DNA from 4 places in the Lelliottia amnigena genome. Region 3 is predicted to be linked to each of the others. Evidence: predicted binding sites of a transcription regulator. Region 3 holds the regulator's gene; each other region holds the start of a gene.
The links. The regulator PhoB, encoded in region 3, activates phosphate uptake and scavenging genes when phosphate is short. The targets are predictions, from matches to a motif close to CTGTCATAAAACTGNCNNAT.
Positions count from the first base shown of each region.

Region 1: uvrB (excinuclease ABC subunit UvrB) is a predicted target of PhoB. The motif match lies at 1,920-1,939, and genes of this name have one in related genera.
Region 2: kdgR (DNA-binding transcriptional regulator KdgR) is a predicted target of PhoB. The motif match lies at 1,851-1,870, and genes of this name have one in related genera.
Region 4: pstS (phosphate ABC transporter substrate-binding protein PstS) is a predicted target of PhoB. The motif match lies at 2,142-2,161, and genes of this name have one in related genera.

Region 1 covers NZ_CP077236.1:3,137,988-3,141,161, reverse strand. The annotation lists gene uvrB (excinuclease ABC subunit UvrB) at 1-1,667, opposite strand, end outside; gene I6L74_RS14695 (ABC transporter ATP-binding protein) at 2,417-3,139, shown strand; gene bioD (dethiobiotin synthase) at 3,102-3,174, opposite strand, start outside.
Region 2 covers NZ_CP077236.1:4,369,641-4,372,814, forward strand. The annotation lists gene I6L74_RS20660 (YebO family protein) at 1-249, opposite strand, end outside; gene mgrB (PhoP/PhoQ regulatory lipoprotein MgrB) at 322-465, opposite strand; gene I6L74_RS20670 (YobH family protein) at 626-865, shown strand; gene kdgR (DNA-binding transcriptional regulator KdgR) at 955-1,746, opposite strand; gene I6L74_RS20680 (MFS transporter) at 1,925-3,174, shown strand, end outside.
Region 3 covers NZ_CP077236.1:2,744,908-2,748,081, forward strand. The annotation lists gene sbcC (exonuclease subunit SbcC) at 1-146, opposite strand, end outside; gene sbcD (exonuclease subunit SbcD) at 143-1,348, opposite strand; gene phoB (phosphate response regulator transcription factor PhoB) at 1,653-2,342, shown strand; gene phoR (phosphate regulon sensor histidine kinase PhoR) at 2,364-3,174, shown strand, end outside.
Region 4 covers NZ_CP077236.1:1,825,130-1,828,303, reverse strand. The annotation lists gene pstC (phosphate ABC transporter permease PstC) at 1-936, opposite strand, end outside; gene pstS (phosphate ABC transporter substrate-binding protein PstS) at 1,014-2,054, opposite strand; gene glmS (glutamine--fructose-6-phosphate transaminase (isomerizing)) at 2,375-3,174, opposite strand, start outside.

The sequences.
Region 1 (3,174 bases), 390 kb from region 3:
TTATCGCCGTACAAAATGGCTTTACCGTTGATGTTACGCGCCGCACGGCCAATGGTCTGAATAAGCGAGCGCTCGGAGCGCAGGAAGCCCTCTTTATCGGCATCCAGAATCGCCACCAGCGATACCTCTGGCATATCCAGGCCTTCTCGTAACAAGTTAATCCCGACCAGCACGTCAAATTCGCCAAGGCGCAAATCGCGAATGATCTCCATACGCTCGACGGTGTCAATATCCGAGTGCAGATAACGCACGCGCTCGCCGTGCTCTTCAAGATACTCGGTCAGATCTTCCGCCATACGCTTGGTGAGCGTGGTGACCAGCACGCGTTCGTTGATCGTCGCGCGCGCACGGATTTCAGAAAGCAGATCGTCCACCTGAGTGCCCACAGGACGCACTTCGATAATGGGATCCAGCAGGCCGGTCGGGCGCACCACCTGATCCACCACATCCTCGCCAGATTTTTCCAGCTCGTAGTTGCCGGGCGTCGCAGAGACATAGATGGTCTGCGGGGCCAGCGCTTCGAACTCTTCGAACTTCATTGGACGGTTATCCAGCGCCGACGGCAGACGGAAGCCATATTCCACCAGCGTCTCTTTACGCGCGCGGTCGCCACGGTACATGCCGCCGATTTGCGGAATGGTTACGTGGGATTCGTCCACCACCAGCAGCCCATCGGCAGGCAGATAATCAAACAGCGTCGGCGGCGCTTCACCGGGACCACGGCCCGAAAGGTAGCGTGAGTAGTTTTCGATACCCGAGCAGTAGCCCAGCTCGTTCATCATCTCCAGATCGAACTGCGTACGCTGGCTCAAACGCTGCTCTTCGAGCAGTTTGTTATTTTCCAGCAGCACTTTTCGTCGCTCGGCCAGTTCGACTTTGATGTCTTCCATCGCCTGGACAATGCGCTCGCGCGGGGTGACGTAGTGCGTTTTGGGGTAGACGGTGAAGCGCTGAATCACTGAATCAATATGGCCGGTCAGCGGATCAAAAAGCGACAGCCGTTCGACTTCTTCATCAAAAAGCTCAACGCGTAACGCCAGATCGTCGGATTCCGCCGGGAAGATATCAATCACTTCGCCCCGCACGCGGAACGTCCCGCGCTGGAACGCCTGATCGTTACGGGCATATTGCAGCTCGGCCAGACGCCGCAAAATGGCGCGCTGATCGATGATCATCCCGTTGGTGAGGTGCAACATCATTTTCAGATACAGATCGGGATCGCCCAGACCGTAAATAGCGGACACAGAGGCCACCACAATGACGTCTCGACGCTCAAGCAAGGCCTTGGTCGCCGACAGACGCATCTGTTCGATATGCTCGTTCACAGACGCGTCTTTCTCGATAAACGTATCTGAGCTCGGGACGTAGGCTTCGGGTTGATAATAATCGTAGTAGGAGACGAAATATTCCACGGCGTTATCCGGGAAGAACTCTTTCATCTCACCATAAAGCTGTGCCGCCAGCGTTTTGTTGGGTGCCAGCACCATCGTGGGGCGCTGCAAATCGGCAATCACGTTGGCGACGGTAAATGTTTTACCCGACCCGGTTACGCCCAGCAGCGTTTGATGTGCAAGCCCATCTTCCAGCCCCTCTTTCAGACGACGGATCGCCTCCGGCTGATCGCCAGAAGGACGGAAGGCAGAATTCAATTTGAACATTTTACTCATGGGCAACAACCTGATGACGATAAAAGCGGCAGGTGAGTAATTTTACTCGTGACTGGCAAATTTGCCAGTAAAAAATACTGGATGTAAATCCAGTAGCATGTAACGATATTTGGTACTGCATCCGGTGAATCAGCGAAAATGTGGTCAATATCCAGACTACGGCACGATAAAACACTAGCCTGAAGGGCTTATCCCCAAAACATTTCTATTTTTAACATTTGTCAAGCTGGGTAAGGGCAGATTTATGGCCGCAGATGACACTTTCATTACGGTGATTGCTTTTGTCTAACACATTAATTAATAGAGGATATTTCTTAAAGCCGCGTTTCGCATCAATTCATCCGCAGGCCGCGTATTCTCTCGCTTACCTGAAGTTTTCTAACCCTAATGCACATGGTTATCCACAGGAATAGTGGATAACTGCTTCCAGCCCACGTAGACAGCCACTCCGCAAAGTCCCGGTTTTTCCCAAAAGCCGGTCCGTAAAAAATATTTATAGCTCTTTTTCGATGATTAACAGTTGAGCAGATCATATACGACCGGTGAGATCTTACTCACATTTCCTCGATCCTCGCTGCACCACGACTCAGCGTCGTTAGCACTGAAGATGTGCAATTCCGCGCCTGTACATCACATTAGCAGTGACATAATCCGAAAAAAACACCTTATTCGATTAACTTTACGTATATGGCAAGGGTTTTGCAGAATCATTATGACATCTCGCCCACGCGTTTTTTACGGAGTGAATTATGCTGAGTCTGCGCGCAATAAATCAGTTTTACGGGAGCGAACACACGCTGTGGAACATAGATCTCGATTTGCCGCCAGGGAAGTGTACAGGCGTGGTCGGGTTGCCCGGCATGGGGAAAACGACTCTGATCAACTGCATCACCGGGCAACTTCCGGTGGAGAGCGGCTCTATTATCTGGCATGAAGCGGGCGCGCCACCGCAGGACTTGTTGGGCGCTGCGCGTGAGCACAGCGAATTACCGGGGATCGGGTATGTCACGCAGGATAGACGGATATTTTCGCAGCTCACGGTTGAAGAAAATTTGCATGTCGCGATGCGCGCGCAGGGGAAATCCGACGCGACGGCCAGCAGCGAAATGTACGATCTGTTGCCGCAGCTGTGGCCGCTGCGACAGGCCCGTGCGATGGGATTGTCTCCGGATGACAAATATCAGCTGGCGCTGGCAAATGCGCTGGTCAGCCGCCCTCGCCTGCTGATTCTGGACGAACCGATGCACGGTGCCAGCCTGACATTTACCCACAGGCTGGGATTGCTTCTGGCGCGTTTAAATCGAGATTTGGGCATGACGGTTTTACTGGCGGAACAGCAGCTGTCGTTTATCCGCCGTGTGGCCGACCGTTTTTGCATGCTGTACCGCGGACGTAACGTGGCGCAAGGCCACGTTAATGAGCTCAATGACGAACTTATTGCCCACTGGATGACGCTGGATGCAAGGCGCTGAGATCGAGATAGTGTCCGGTTTCCGCGTTTTCTGCC
Region 2 (3,174 bases), 1.6 Mb from region 3:
TGGGGCTACTGCTTCAGGGGCTTTTGCCATCGGCTTTTCTTCAGGCTCGTTGGCTTCACACAGACGGCGAAGCAACGCATTTTGGCGTTTCTGCTGATCAAGCAACGCTTCCAGAAGCTCAATTTGCTCATTTGTACGTGAGCTGGCGCGATTCATAAAGAACCACAATACCAGTCCAATGACCATAATGATTGCAAACATCGCCAATGAGGCTACGTTCAGTAGCCCCGAATTTTGTAACTCACCCATTTTACCACCTCAATGAAAACACCTATTTTACCACTGACGCAGGGGAAGGTAACGATCTATAGAAAAAGTGTCCTACCAGGGGATGAATTGATTGATCGCGCAAATGCCACTAAAGAACTGTACATCCTGATCGCACATCACGTTGATTGTCTGCGTCCATAGAAAGGCACATGCAATCAACACTATAATCAGAATTACCCAGCGTATTTTTTTCACTCCACACTCCGTCTCTTGACCTGATGTGTCCAGGTTATCACGGTTATCTTAAACAAGGACTAACTCTATGTTCATCAAAATATTTTCAGAATTATGCACTTGTTTAATATAGCGAAACTATTACGCTGAATAGCATTATTAGTTAAAAAAAGAGGCAGCGATGAGATTAATCATTCGGACAATTGTTGTCCTGGCCATTGTGTGGATAGGATTATTATTATCAGGCTATGGCGTACTCGTGGGAAGTAAAGAAAACGCGGCCGGATTAGGGATTCAATGTCAGTACCTTACCGCCAGAGGAATCAGCACTGCGCAATATTTACACACTGACAGCGGTGTCATTGGTTTGTCTAACTGCCCGATTCTGCGCAAAAGTCAGATGGTCGTGGATAACGGTTAATTGTGCCCTGCTTTGATACGCAGTGCCAAACAAGCAATGCCGGACAAACAGAAACGCCGCGGTGACGCGGCGTTTCTGTGCTTCAGCCATTAGAATGGATAGTCGTTATAACCCATCTGTTCAGAAATTTTGCGCGCAGCGGTATGCAGCATTTCAACATATTCGTGCAGACGTTCTTCTGAGAAACGAAGCGTAGGGAAAGAAATACTTAACCCTGCGATAACCACGCCAAAACGGTCAAATACCGGGACGCCAATGCAGCGCAGCCCCTCTTCCTGCTCCTGATTATCTTCGCCATAACCCTGCTCACGCACTTTATCAAGCACTGTCAGTAGCTCTTCTGTGCTGGTGATGGTGCGCTCAGTGCTACGTTTGTACTCAACGTCCTGGAGGATCTCTTTGACTTCCTCACGGTCACGCCACGCCAGCAGGACCTTACCAATGGCCGTACTGTAAAGCGGGTTGCGACGACCAATGCGCGAATACATGCGCAGGTTATACATAGAATCTATTTTATGAATATAAACGATGCTGTCTTCATCAAGCGCCCCAAGGTGCACGGTTTCTTTCGTCAAACGAGAAAGTTCACGCATCTGGATATCAGCACTGCGAATAAGATCAACATTTTGAAGTGCGCGAGCGCCCAGCTCAAATAGCTTCAGCGTCAGAGAATATTTCTCAGACTCGCCTTCCTGAGCGACATAGCCCAGGGATTTCATGGTTTGCAGAAAGCGATAAACAGTGCTTTTTGACATCATCACACGTTGCGACAACTCTGTAATACCAATTTCGCGCTCTTCACCCAGCGCCTGTAAGATGCCAAACACCTTCAGCACGGAAGAAACAGAATCTGGCTGCTTGTCCAAATCTGCGATTGCCATTTATCACCTCATTGCGAGTGTTTTATAAAAATCAGAACCGGTTTTTATTATAAATTCGCGTTCGTCTTGCTGCAATCGTTCTGCGTTTACTTCGTTACAAATCTGCGACATAAAACCGAAATATCAGTGCTAAAATAGTGACACTAAGAATTATAACCTCCTGAGCATTTCATTTTCTATGGAAAAAATTCCCTCTGACGGCTTACCGTTACCCCAACGCTATGGCGCGATTGCCACAATTATTATCGGTATTTCGATGGCGGTTCTTGATGGGGCGATTGCCAACGTTGCGCTACCGACCATTGCCAGCGATCTTCACGCATCACCCGCCAGTTCAATCTGGATCGTCAATGCTTACCAGATAGCCATTGTGATTTCCTTGCTGTCTTTCTCTTTCCTGGGCGATATGTTCGGTTATCGCCGCATTTATCAGTGCGGACTTGCCGTCTTCACCGTGACATCTCTGTTTTGTGCGCTATCAGATTCATTGCATACGTTGACTATCGCGCGTATTGCGCAGGGATTTGGTGGCGCAGCGTTAATGAGCGTCAATACAGCGCTGATAAGGCTTATCTATCCCCAGAAGCAGCTCGGCCGCGGGATGGGAATTAACTCCTTCATTGTGGCCGTTTCATCTGCTGCGGGTCCGACGGTTGCTGCGGCCATTCTCTCCGTGGCCTCGTGGCAATGGCTGTTTTTGATTAACGTGCCGCTGGGTATTGTTGCCCTGCTCTTTGCACTGCGTTATCTCCCGGCGAACGGAGCGAAAAGCGCGATGCCGCGTTTTGATCTTCCCAGTGCTGTGATGAATGCGCTGACCTTCGGCCTGCTCATCACTGCGCTAAGCGGTTTTGCGCAGGGGCACTCCCTTCGTCTTATCGCCGCAGAAATTATCGCCATGTTGATCGTTGGGTTCTTTTTCGTTCGCCGTCAGCTGGCATTGCCGGTGCCTCTCCTGCCCGTAGACCTGTTACGTATTCCGCTTTTTTCGCTATCGATCGGGACATCCATTTGCTCGTTTTGCGCGCAGATGCTGGCGCTTGTCTCGCTGCCCTTCTTTTTGCAAAACATCGTGGGACGCACAGAAGTCGAAACGGGGCTGCTGCTCACGCCGTGGCCGCTCGCTACCATGGTTATGGCTCCGCTCGCAGGCTACCTGATTGAACGCGTACATGCAGGATTATTGGGGGCAATGGGTCTGGTGGTGATGGCCACAGGTCTTTTCGCTCTCGCGATGCTGCCCGCCTCGCCAACAGATGCCGATATTATCTGGAGAATGATCCTGTGCGGCGCCGGATTCGGTTTATTCCAGTCACCCAATAACCACACCATTATGTCCGCAGCCCCGCGCCATCGCAGCGGAGGCGCCAGTGGTATGCTGGGTACCGCGCGTTTGCTAGGGCAAAGCATTGGCGCAGCGCTGGTCGC
Region 3 (3,174 bases):
GCGTCGAGCAGGGTGGTTTTTCCGGCGCCGGTCGCGCCAGTTATCGCAAACAGACCGTTGCTGGCGAACGGCTCAGCGGTGAAATCTATCTTCCATTCGCCCTTCAGAGAGTTGATATTTTTCAGACGCAGGCTGAGAATTTTCATGCGTTTTCTTCCTCATCATTGAGCGCATGCAGCGTATGGGTGAACAGCTCGTTGAGTCTTGCGCGCTGCGCGTCGTCAATTTCTTCCTGCGCCAGTCGGCGTTCAAAAACCTCTTCGACTTTCAGCTCGCTGAGCGTTTCGCGCTGCGCACTGAGCAGGATTTTCTCACGCTGTTCGCGGCTGCGACGCACCAGTAATACCTCAACGGGCAGCGTTTCCGTGAGCGCCTGGATTTTGCGCTGCATATCGTGCAGATAGTCATCCGTCGTGATTTCGATATCCAGCCAGACGGGCGGGATTTGCTCCACATTGCGCCACTGCTCAAGCTGCGCGGTGATGGCCGCCAGATCGCCTTTCAGCACCGCCAGCGGCTGCGTCACCGGCACTTCCAGGGTTTCTACCGCGTGCAGTTTTCCGTCGACAAAACTCACCAGATGCACACTTTTAGGTTTGCCCGTTTCGTCAAAGCTGAGCGAAATGGGCGAGCCGCAATAGCGGATATGTTCACTGCCGCCAATCTTCTGTGCCCGATGGATATGCCCGAGCGCGATGTAATCGGCAGGCGGGAAGTTCTGCGCCGGGAACGCATCCAGCGTACCAATATAAATTTCGCGTACCGCGTCGCTTTTACTGGCACCGACGGTGGTTAAATGGCCGGTGGCGATGACGGGTAGCGCCGCCTCACCGCGTAAGGCACAGGCGTCGAGATATTGCTGCTGATAGTAGTCGGTGATGGCCTGCAGCAGGTGCTGTTGCTTTTCGCCGCCGGTCAGTCCGGCCTGGCTTTGCACGATGTCGCGCGGACGCAAAAAGGGGATCGGGCAGATAACGGCGCCCGGCGTGCCGTCGCGTTTTTTGATGATTTGCGGTGCGTGCCCGGCGTTTGCCACTACAGTGGTATTCAGAAAGGCCAGAATATCGCGCGACTCATTCAGTGTTGCCACCGAGTCGTGATTGCCCGCGACGATGACCAGATGGCAGCCCGTTTTCTGTAAATTAACCACGAAGCGATTATAGATTTCGCGCGCATAGCTGGGCGGCGATCCGGTGTCAAAAATATCACCGGCGACAATGATTGCGTCAACCTGGTGCGTCAGCGCCGTTTCCAGCAGCCAGTTCAGGAACGCTTCGTGTTCGGCCGCGCGGCTTTTACTGTAAAAATTTTGACCCAGATGCCAGTCCGAGGTGTGAAGTATGCGCATAACAGATCCGTGGCAAAAAAAGGTGAAAGGGATTATACACTTGATCCTTCAGGCCGCCTCTGTGTTGGCTGCATCGGCCCAATTCTGAGTGTTAAGGGCGTCAGTATGGGGTTCTGAGGTGTGCCGGTGTGAGGTAGCGTGACGGCTTTTGCGGTGATAAATGTCCTGGGAACGGGAAATTACAGCTGTAATAAAACAATAGTTTGCTATTCATAGTGGTAATGTTTTTCATAAATCTGTCATAAATCTGACGCATAATGACGCCGCATTACAAACTTTTAACCTCAATAAGACAGGGTAAAGTATGGCGAGACGTATTCTGGTCGTAGAAGATGAAGCTCCGATTCGTGAAATGGTGTGCTTCGTGCTCGAACAAAACGGTTTTCAGCCGATAGAAGCTGAAGATTATGACAGCGCGGTGAATCAGCTGAACGAACCCTGGCCTGATTTGATTCTGCTTGACTGGATGTTGCCTGGCGGCTCTGGACTGCAATTTATCAAACACATCAAACGTGAAGCGATGACCCGCGAGATCCCGGTTGTGATGCTGACCGCGCGCGGCGAAGAAGAAGATCGCGTGCGCGGGTTGGAAACGGGTGCGGATGACTACATCACCAAGCCGTTTTCACCGAAGGAGCTGGTGGCACGTATTAAAGCGGTGATGCGCCGTATTTCACCGATGGCGGTGGAAGAGGTGATTGAGATGCAGGGGCTGAGCCTGGATCCCACGTCGCATCGCGTGATGACGGGTGAAAACCCGCTCGACATGGGACCGACCGAATTTAAGCTATTGCACTTCTTTATGACGCATCCGGAACGCGTTTACAGTCGTGAGCAGTTGCTGAATAACGTTTGGGGAACCAACGTCTATGTTGAAGACAGAACGGTTGATGTGCATATTCGCCGCTTGCGTAAAGCGCTGGAACACAGCGGCCACGATCGCATGGTGCAAACGGTCCGCGGCACGGGTTATCGTTTTTCGACCCGTTTCTGAACACTGACAGGAGTGTGACGCGTGCTGGAACGTCTGTCATGGAAAAGGCTCGTTTTTGAACTGATCTTATGCTGTCTCCCGGCCTTCATTTTGGGGGCTATTTTTGGTTACCTGCCGTGGTTTTTACTGGCGGCAGTAACCGGCCTGTTGATCTGGCATTTTTGGAATTTACTGCGCCTGTCGTGGTGGCTGTGGGTGGATCGCAGCATGACGCCACCGCCCGGTAGCGGAAGCTGGGAGCCGTTACTTTACGGCCTGCATCAGATGCAGATGCGTAATAAAAAGCGTCGTCGCGAGCTGGGAAGTCTGATAAAGCGCTTTCGTAGCGGCGCAGAGTCGCTGCCGGATGCCGTGATCCTCACTACCGAAGAAGGGACGATTTTCTGGTGTAATGGTCTGGCACAACAGCTCCTTGGACTCCGCTGGCCGGACGATAATGGCCAGAACATACTGAATCTACTACGTTACCCCGAGTTCACGCTGTATCTGAAAAAGCGTGAATTTACTCGCCCGCACAATCTGGTGCTGAATAACGGCCGTCACCTTGAGATTCGCGTTATGCCCTATAGCGACAAGCAGTGGCTGATGGTGGCGCGTGATGTTACCCAAATGCATCAGCTTGAAGGGGCGCGTCGTAATTTCTTTGCCAACGTCAGCCATGAATTGCGCACCCCGTTGACCGTGCTTCAGGGATATCTGGAGATGATGCAGGAGCAAACGCTGGAAGGCGCGCCGCGAGAGAAAGCATTACATACGATGCGCGAGCAAACGCATCGCATGGAAGGGCTGGTGAAGCAGCTTCTGACGCTGTCGAAAATTGAAGCCGCCCCGA
Region 4 (3,174 bases), 920 kb from region 3:
CAGGCGCATGATCATCAGCTTGGAGATCGCCAGAACGATGAAGGTGATAACGAACAGAATCAGACCCAGTTCCATCAACGCCGCCACATGCAGACCGGATTCCGCCTCGGCAAATTCATTTGCCAGCGCGGAGGTAATACTGTTACCCGGCATAAACAGCGAGGCGCTGTCGAGCTGGTAGGTGTTACCGATGATAAAGGTCACCGCCATGGTTTCACCCAGCGCACGACCCAGACCCAGCATGACGCCGCCGATAACACCATTTTTGGTGAACGGCAGGACGATGCGCCAGATAACTTCCCAGGTGGTGCAGCCGATACCGTAGGCCGACTCTTTCATCATCACCGGCGTTTGCTCAAACACATCGCGCATGACCGCCGCAATGTACGGGATAATCATGATGGCGAGAATCACGCCTGCGGCCAGAATACCGATCCCGAACGCCGGGCCGGAGAACAGCGCGCCAACAAAAGGAATATTCGACAGGACATTGCCCACCGGTTCCTGGAAGTATTTCGCAAACAGCGGAGCAAAGATAAACAGGCCCCACATGCCGTAAACGATACTCGGAATCGCCGCCAGCAGTTCAATCGCGATGCCCAGCGGACGCCTGAGCCAGTTAGGGGCCAGCTCCGTCAGGAACAGCGCGATACCAAAGCTCACCGGAACGGCAATCAGCAGGGCGATAAACGAGGTCACCAGCGTGCCGTAAATCGGCACCAGTGCACCGTAAATATCGTTCGGTGCATCCCACTCTTTGGTCCACAGGAAGGCGAACCCGAATTTCTGGATGCTCGGCCAGGAGGAGAAAATCAGTGACACGATAATGCCGCCCAGCAGCAATAGCACAATCAGCGCAGCCAGTTTTACCAGCGCGCTGAAAATCTTGTCACCATTTTTACCCGGAGGGTTAAAAGCAGGCTTGGTTGCAGCCATAAATTACTCTTCTGTTAAATACGTTTTACGAAGTAAAGCGGGTGAAATTCACCCGCCATTTTCGTCAGTATGCCAAATCAATACAATGCTTTACCGCTGCTGTCTTTCACGTTTGTTTTCCATGCAGCACGAATCTGCTCAACCACGCTGTCCGGCAGGCTTGCGTAATCCAGGTCGTTAGCCTGTTTGCCACCGTTTTTGTATGCCCAGTCGAAGAACTTCAGCACTTCAGCGCCCTGCTCAGGTTTCTTCTGATCTTTGTGCACCAGGATGAACGTGGTGGACGTGATTGGCCACGCGCCGTCACCTTTCTGGTTCGTCAGATCCTGTGCGAAGGATTTGCTCCAGTCAGCGCCTTTCGCGGCATTTGCGAAGTTTTCTTCGGTCGGGCTAACCGGTTTACCGTCAGCTGAAATCAGCTTGGTGTAAGCCAGGTTGTTTTGCTTGGCGTAAGCGTATTCAACGTAACCGATTGAACCCGGCAGACGCTGTACGAACGCGGCGATACCGTCGTTACCTTTACCGCCCAGACCGGTCGGCCAGTTAACAGTAGAGCCAGAACCGATTTTGGATTTCCACTCTTCGTTCACTTTCGCCAGGTAGCTGGTGAAGACGAAGGACGTACCGGAACCGTCAGCACGACGAACCACAGCGATGTTCTGCGAAGGCAGTTTCACGCCTGGGTTCAGTTTGGTGATGGCTTCATCATCCCATTTTTTGATTTTGCCGAGGTAGATATCGCCAAGTGTTTTGCCATCCAGTACCAGTTCGCCAGATTTCAGACCCGGGATATTCACGGCCAGCACAACACCACCGATAACGGTTGGGAACTGGAAAAGACCTTCCTGAGCCAGTTTGTCATCAGACAATGGCGCGTCAGATGCACCGAAATCGACGGTATTAGCCGTAATTTGTTTAACGCCACCGGAGGAGCCGATACCCTGATAGTTAACCTTGTTACCGGTCTCTTTCTGGTAGGTATCTGCCCATTTGGCATACACCGGCGCAGGGAAAGTTGCACCAGCGCCAGTCAGGCTTGCTTCTGCGAATACAGAGAACGCGCTCATAGATAAGGTCGCGGCGACAACAGTTGCGACAGTGGTACGCATAACTTTCATAATGTCTCCTGCAAGGATTTCGTAAATCGTTGTTTAGTGGCTACGATGAGCAAAATAGGACAATCAGGTGACAGATAAATGTACGAAATATGACAGTTTTATGACATGAAAAGTTTAACTTAAAAACTCGCGAAATAAGCATTAATAAACAGAAGGTTAGATATGTTTATGACACTCTGTTTTCAGAAAAATTTTATTTGTGTGACACTGAAAAAGTAGCTGAAAATGACAGATTGTCATCAACAAAGAGAGAAGGGATTGATTAAAAACAAACCAGCAGGAAAGAGAAAAGCTCCACCCGAAGGTGGAGCCTGAAGGGATTATTCTACGGTAACTGACTTCGCCAAGTTACGCGGTTGGTCAACGTCAGTGCCTTTAATCAGCGCGACGTGATAAGCCAACAGTTGCAGCGGAACGGTATAGAAGATCGGTGCAATCACCTCTTCCACATGCGGCATCTCGATGATGTGCATGTTGTCGTTGCTAACAAAACCGGCATCCTGATCGGCAAAGACGTACAGCTGACCACCACGGGCGCGCACTTCTTCAATGTTGGATTTCAGTTTTTCCAACAGTTCGTTGTTCGGCGCAACGACGATAACCGGCATGTCCGCGTCAATCAGCGCCAGTGGGCCATGTTTCAGCTCACCTGCCGCGTAGGCTTCGGCGTGGATATAGGAGATCTCTTTCAGCTTCAGCGCGCCTTCCAGCGCAATCGGATACTGATCGCCACGGCCCAGGAACAGCGCGTGGTGTTTATCAGAGAAATCTTCCGCCAGCGCTTCAATGCGTTTGTCCTGAGACAGCATCTGCTCGATACGGCTCGGCAGCGCCTGCAAACCATGAACGATATCGTGCTCAATCGACGCATCCTGGCCTTTCAGACGCGCCAGTTTCGCCACCAGCATCAGCAGAACGGTCAGCTGGGTGGTGAACGCTTTGGTCGACGCCACACCGATTTCCGTCCCCGCTTTGGTCATCAGCGCCAGATCGGACTCACGCACCAGCGAAGAGCCCGGCACGTTACAGATCGCCAGAGAACCGAGATATCCCAGCTCTTTTGACAAACGCAGTGCTGCCAGGGTATCCGCCGTTTCACCGGACTGGGAAAGGGTGATCA